DNA from 2 places in the Streptosporangium sp. NPDC053982 genome. Region 1 is predicted to be linked to the other one. Evidence: riboswitches for the same ligand, from Rfam matches in the RefSeq annotation. Region 1 holds a riboswitch; the other holds the start of a gene.
What was found. Region 1 has a riboswitch for thiamine pyrophosphate ahead of ACZ6W9_RS02815 (purine-cytosine permease family protein). Riboswitches for the same ligand answer to the same signal wherever they lie in the genome.

Region 1 (3,396 bases):
GATCGCCGAGCGGATCGGCAGGCCCCGGGCGCTGCGCGCGGTCGGCAACGCGCTGGGCGGCAACCCGGTGTGCGTGATCGTTCCCTGTCACCGGGTGGTCGAGAGCGAGACCGTCCTCGGCGGCTACGCCGGCGGACCGGTCGCCAAGGAACGGCTGCTGCGCGTCGAGCGGGGCGCGGGGCGCCCGCCCCTCGGCCCGTAGGCGGCCCGCGGGCGCGGGGCGAGGGCCCCGCACCCGCTCAGAAGGGCGACCGGTCATCGCGTACGGGGCCGGTCACCGCGTACGGCCGGTCATCGCGTACGGGGCCGGTCACCGGGTGCGGTCCGGGGCCGGGGCGGGAGAGGGAGAGGCCGGGCCCGGCCGCCGGGCGAGCCTGCCGACGGCCAGGGTCACCAGGCCCGCGACGAGGAAGGACCCGACGGACGCGCTCATCCACGGCTGGGTGGTGAAGCCGAGGGCCTTCCTGGCGGCGTCCCAGACGGCCGCCCACCACGACACCGTCGAGGGCGCGGCGAGCAGCCACCAGGTGGCGAAGCCGAGCACCCACGGGACCACCATGAGCAGGCGGGAGGGGGCTGTCTCGGAGGTGTCCCAGTTCCGGCCGCGGCCGAGCAGGAAGTAGTCGACCGCCAGCACGCCGAACATCGGGACGAACACCGCGCCGATGATGCCGAGGAACGCCTGGTAGGAGTTGACGTCGATGACGAGGGCGATGGCGGTGGTCAGCACGCCGATGGCCACGGAGAAGACCCTCCGGTCCACCCTGGGCAGCAGGTTCTGCAGCGACATCGCCGTGGAGTAGACGTTCGCGAACGACTGGTCGGACTCGCGCAGCACCAGGATCCCGAAGAACAGCGCCCCGAGCGGCGCCGCCACGAACGGGGCGAACACCGTGGTCGGGTTCTCGCCCACCGCGGCGTGGCCGGCGAGCGCCACCGCGTAGACGCCGACTGCCAGGCACGCCACCTGGGCGATCGTGTAGCCGCCGACCACGCCGGTGAAGGCCGCGCGGCTGGACCGCGAGTGCCGGGCGTAGTCCGCCGCGACCGGCACCCACGACGCCGACAGGGCGACCACGAAGTCCACCGCGGGGGCGAAGTTGTGCCAGGACCCGCCGGTCTGGACGGGGGTGTCGCGGAGGAAGACCACCGCGAACCAGACGACCGACACGACCACGCCGGCGGTGACGAACCTCCGCAGCAGCCGGATGGCGCCCAGCGGATAGAGGGTCAGCGCCGTCGTCAGCGCCCCGGCGGCGACCGCCCAGACCGCGTACGGCACGGACGGCCCGAAGATCGCCTGGGCGCCCATCGCGACGACCCAGAGCTCGAACGCGCCCCAGCCGATCATCTGGACGATGTTGAGGACGGTGGGGACGTAGGAGAGCCTCGCCCCGAACAGGCCGCGCAGCAGCACCATCGCGGGCCGGCCCGTCTGCGCGCCCGGCACCGCGGCGAGGCCGACCATCGCGGTGCCGACCAGGCTGCCGACGAGCGAGGCGAGCAGCGCCGCGGGCAGGGTGAGCGCGTCGCCGTCGAGCAGGGGGTCGATCAGGAAGAGGGCGAAGGAGAAGCCGAGCAGGCTGACGCCCAGGTTGGCCCAGAACGCGCCCTGGTCGAGCGCGCCGAGCGTCTTGGGCGGGGCCTGGTCGAGGGTGAGGGGGGCCTCGGCATGCTTGGAACCGATGACATCGGATGTCACGAAACGCTCCCTACGCCGGCATTACCCGGACAGGTTCATGCGGTCGGCAGCGGCTGTGCTGCCCTCTCAGCCCGGCGCCCCGAGCTCCCGCGTTGGCTGTGCGACTAGCGCCCTCATATTGCCGCATGAGAGGGCGCACAGTCACGGCGGGCCGGATGGAGGCCCGGACCGGGAGAACACGGAGCGCATCGCGACGACGGCCTCGGTTGCCGCGGACCTGCCCAGCGATCGTCGATTCAGATTGATCGTGATGAAAAGTATGCGTTGGACTCATTGATCGGTGTTCGCCCACCCTTGACCACGTGACGGAGGTCCCGAAGCGCGCCGCAGGCCCTGTCCCCTCGGCCCGCGACATCCGACGACCGGAGAGAAGATGACGGCCACACACGTTGACCACCCCTGCTCGGCCACCAGGTCGTGGCTGGGCCTCTCGGCGATCACCGCCTCACCTTCGGCACCCGTGGCAGGACCTCACCCGCCGCCGCCGACCGCACGCGGCTGAGCCGCCCTACGATTCAGACGGAACAGTCAGCAGAGGAGATCATCGATGCGGGTGAAAGCCTTCGACCATCTGGTGCTCAACGTGCGGGACGCCGAGCGGGCACTGGAGTTCTACTCGGGGACCCTCGGCCTTGAGGAGGAGCGGGTCGCGGAGTGGCGAGCGGGTGAGGCGCCCTTCCCGTCGGTACGGGTCGACGAGTCCACCATCATCGATCTGGTCGAACGTCCGCGCGGTGAGTCCAACGTGGACCACATCTGCCTCGTCGTGGATCCCGTGGACTGGCAGGAGGTGATCGATTCCGGCGTCCTCACCGTGCTGGAGGGGCCGGTCCCCCGGTTCGGCGCGCGTGGCACCGCGCAGTCGGTGTACGTGCGGGACCCGGACGGCAACACCGTCGAGCTGCGCTGGTATCCCCAGGATGCCGGACGGTGAGCCGTGCTCGGGCCGGGCGGGGTGAGCCGTGACGGATCGGCCGGACGGTGAACCGCGGCGGGGCCGGCCCGGCCGCGTGATCCCGTGATCGACGCGACCGGACCGGCCCCGGACCGGCGGGTCAGGCCACGAACGGGTCCCGGCCGCTCTCGCTCACCATCGGCAGGCCCGCTCCTCCCCACGCCTGCATGCCGCCGCCGACGTTGATCGCGTCCCGGCCGACGTGGTTGAGCCAGGCGGCGGCGTGCGCCGACCGGCCGCCGGATCGGCAGATCACGTAGACGGGCGCGTCCGACGGCACCTCACCGGCCCGGGCCTGGAGCTCCCCGAGCGGGATGTGGACGGCCGTGGGCGCGTGCCCCGCCCACCACTCGTCGTTCTCGCGCACATCGAGCAGGAACGCTCCGTCGGGGACGGCCTGTGCTTCGACCTCAGGAACAGTCATGACGCCCATTGTCCCAAGTCCGTCCCCGGGTTGGGCCGGAAGCGGCCCAACCGGCCCCGGACGCGGGCCGTACGGACGCGGGCCCTACGGACGCGGGCTAGGTCACGGTGGTGGTCGTCGTCGCCGTCATGACGGCGATGTTGACGGAGTCGATGGTCTTCGAGACGGCGTCGCCCACCCAGTGGTCCCGGGCGATCTCCTTGAAGCGCCGCCGGTCCACGTCGGGGAACGCCTTGCGGTCGATCTTGGCCGCGTGCAGGACGGCGATCAGCGCCGCCGTCCGCTCGTCGGGCGCGACTCCGTCCAGGACGCTCA
Region 2 (3,396 bases), on a different contig from region 1:
CCACGAGGAGTCCGTCGTCCACCGGCAGCAGCATCACCGCCACCGGCAGCGGGTTGAGGTAGCTCGTGTTCCCGCAGGCCGGGCAGGTCCGCGGCCACGGCTGGCCGGGGGCGTAGGCCGCGCCGCAGAAGGAGCAGTGCGAGTTCCTGGTCGTCGTCACGCGGTGAGGCTACCGGGCCGTCCCGCCGCCGGACCGGGAGCCCGATGCCGTGCGGCCGCGCCCGGACACGGTCGCCGGACCGGGAGCCCGATGCCGTACGACCGCCGCCCGGACACGGGGAACCCGGAGTCCGCTCAGGTGATCGTCCCGTTGACAGGCGACCGCCGAATGGTTGTAATGGTCGGCGTGCCACGTGGCGCCGGCCAAGAGCGATGGGCCGGTCGGCTGCCGGGTGAGCACCTTCCAGAAGGGATCCCGCCATGAGGTCACACTCCGCGTCCCGCATCTGACGTAACCGTCGCCGCGCGCCGTACCGGGCGTCGCCGCGCCGTACCGGACGTCCCCGCGCGCCACCTGCCGTGCGCCGGTCGCCTCCGGCCTCTGTGACTCCGGCCGTCCCCGGCCTCCACCGCACGCCGTCGCCGCGACCGCCGAGGTCCCGCATGTCGTCCGGGGTGGTCCCGTACGTCGTCCGGGGCGGTTCCGCATGTCTCCTCACGCGTACCCGCGCGTCCTCAGCACCCCAGCAGTACCCCAGCGTTCCCGACCTTCGCGTTCTCATGAGAGAAAGGCCCCCACGCCGCATGCCCATGTCCTTCAACCAGTCGATCATCGAGGAGTTCCGGGCCAACGGCGGGAAGGTCGGCGGCCCCTTCGAGGGTGGCGACCTCCTCCTGCTGACCACCACCGGCGCGCGGTCCGGCGCCGAGCACACCGTCCCCTTGGCCTACGTCCGCCACGACGACCTGCTGCTGGTCGTCGCGTCCGCCGGCGGCGCGCCCCGCCACCCCGCCTGGTACCACAACCTGCTCGCCCACCCCATGGTGCGGGTGGAGATCGGCACCGAGACGCAGTGGGCGATCGCCGTCCCCGCCGAGGGCGAGGAGCGGGACCGGTTGTTCGAGCACGCCGTGCGCGCGGCCCCCGGCTACGCCGACTACCAGGCCCGCGTCGAGCGGTCCCTGCCGGTCGTCATGCTGCGGCGCTCCGGGCCCGACGAGGACCCGCACGACGTCACCGACCTCGCCGCCGTGCTCCTGCGGATCCACGCCTGGCTGCGCTCGCAGCTGCGGCACGTGCGCGCCGAGGCCGACGCCCACTTCGCCGCGCGGGCGGCCCACCGGGGGCCGGGCGAGCCGCCCGCGCCGGGGCTGGGGCTGCAACTGCGGCAGCACTGCCTGGCGTTCTGCCAGTCCCTGGAGGCCCACCACGGCCACGAGGACGCGCACATGCTCCCCATGCTCGCCGCCCGGCACCCCCGTCTGCGCGACGTCGTCGACCGGCTCCGCGAGGAGCACCGTACGGTCGCCCGCATCCAGGCCGAGCTGGTCGTCCTGCTGGACGGCATCGCCGCCGACGACCCGGACCGTTTCCGTGCCGAGCTGGACCGGCTGTCGGAGGAGCTGAGCGCGCACCTCGACCATGAGGAGGAGTCGTTGCTCCCCGTCCTGGCCGAGATGCCGTTCCCTCCCGTCCCGCCCGCCTCCTGAGGCTCTGTTACGGTTTACCGCGACGCGGGGTGCCCGGTGCGCCGGGCTGAGATCACACCCGTTGAACCTGACCTAGCTAGTACTAGCGGAGGGACGTCACCGCCGGTCGTGTCCCCGGGCGCGGCCGGCCGCGGCGCGCGGCGCCCGCGGGTCTCCCGCGGGCTCCCGCCCTCCCCGAGACCCGGTGAGTGAGGGGACACGATGTTCTGCGAGGAGATCTGGGCGCGTACCGCCACGCTGCTCAAGGCGATCCACGACCACCCGTTCAACGCCGCCCTCGGCGACGGCACCCTCGACCGGGAGCGTTTCGCGTTCTACATGGTCCAGGACGCCCGTTACCTGGCGGCGTTCTCCAAGGCGCTGGCGGCGGCCTCGGTGCGGTCCGCCGACCCCGGCGACGCGATGTTCTTCGCGCGGAGCGCGCACACGGCGCTGGCCGTCGAGCGCGGCCTGCACGCCTCCTACCTGGAGGAGTTCGGGGTGAGCGCCGAGGAGGAGGCGGCGGTCCCCACCTCGCCGACGTGCCTGGCCTACGCGTCGTTCCTCCAGGCGACCGCCCTCGCGGAGCCCCTGCCCGTGCTCGCCGCCGCGGTGCTGCCGTGCTTCTGGGTGTACCAGGACGTCGGCACCGCGCTCCTCGCCCGTACGGCGGGCGTGGCCGGCCACCCGTACCGGGCGTGGATCGACACCTACTCCGACGAGTCCTTCGCCGCCTCGGTCGAGCAGATCAGGGCGATCACCGACCGGCTCGCCGGGGCCGCCGGCCCCGAGACGCGCCAGGCCATGGACGAGGCGTTCCGCCGCGCGACGGAGTACGAGTGGATGTTCTGGGACAGCGCGTGGCGGCTTGAGACCTGGCCCACCCGGCAGTGGCTCGGATAGCCGGCCGGGAGCCTCGCCCGGACGGCGAGCCCCGAACGGGTCACCCCGCCCGCCCCGGAGACCGGGTCCGTCCGGACGGCGGGCACAGTGCGGATCGCGTGGGTCGCCGGGGCCGCGCCGGGCGGGCCGCCTCCCCGGTGTGGCTGCCGCTGCTCCTCGCGGCGGTGGCGCTGGCGCTGACGGTCGCGGGTTCCTGGGCCCCCTCGATGTGGGCCGACGAGCTGGCGACCGCGCAGACCGTGACCTCCTGGGACACGCTGTGGGAGACGCTCCGCGAACGGGACGCGGTGTTCCTGCCGTACTACCTGCTGATGTACGTCTGGTCCCGGGCGGGCACGGCCGACTGGTGGCTGCGGCTGCCCTCCGCGCTGGCGGTGGCCGCCGCCACCGGGCTGCTCGCCGATCTGGGCCGCCGGCTCGGAGGCGTCCGCGCCGGAGTGGTCGCGGGAGCCGTCCTGCTCGCGCTGCCGGCGATCTCCCGCTTCGGGCAGGAGGCCAGGCCGTACACGCTGGCCGTCGCCGCCGCGGTCTTCTCCTTCTGGTGCCTGCACCGGGCGCTGGAGACCGGGCGCTGGGGCCGCTATGTCCTGTCCGTCGCGCTGCTGCCCTGCACGCATCTCTTCGCGGTGCTGTCCCTCCCGGCCCACCTGGTCGTCTCCCGGCGCTGCCTGCGGTGGCTGGCGCTGGGCTCGCCGGTCACGCTCGCCGTCGCGGCGATCTCGGCCGGGCAGGTGGGGCAGGTCAACTGGCTGGAGGCGCCGGGATGGGAGAACGTCGTCCTGGTCCGCAGCGCGATCACCGGCTGGCAGCCGCAGCCCGAGCCGGGGGACCTGCCGGCCGTGCTCCTCGGCTGGGCCGTCGCCC

Region 2: it holds a riboswitch for thiamine pyrophosphate, as region 1 does, so the genes downstream of both, ACZ6W9_RS28470 (TenA family protein) here and ACZ6W9_RS02815 (purine-cytosine permease family protein) in region 1, are expected to answer to the same signal.

What each region holds. Positions count from the first base shown of each region.
Region 1 is NZ_JBVJKQ010000002.1:7,641-11,036, forward strand. Features, by position in the region: gene ACZ6W9_RS02810 (methylated-DNA--[protein]-cysteine S-methyltransferase) at 1-202, shown strand, start outside; gene ACZ6W9_RS02815 (purine-cytosine permease family protein) at 311-1,702, opposite strand; TPP riboswitch at 1,691-1,803, opposite strand; gene ACZ6W9_RS02820 (VOC family protein) at 2,250-2,636, shown strand; gene ACZ6W9_RS02825 (rhodanese-like domain-containing protein) at 2,758-3,090, opposite strand; gene ACZ6W9_RS02830 (GOLPH3/VPS74 family protein) at 3,179-3,396, opposite strand, start outside.
Region 2 is NZ_JBVJKQ010000016.1:149,723-153,118, forward strand. Features, by position in the region: gene ACZ6W9_RS28460 (NUDIX domain-containing protein) at 1-160, opposite strand, end outside; gene ACZ6W9_RS28465 (nitroreductase/quinone reductase family protein) at 745-1,650, shown strand; TPP riboswitch at 1,666-1,761, shown strand; gene ACZ6W9_RS28470 (TenA family protein) at 1,852-2,532, shown strand; gene ACZ6W9_RS28475 (glycosyltransferase family 39 protein) at 2,631-3,396, shown strand, end outside.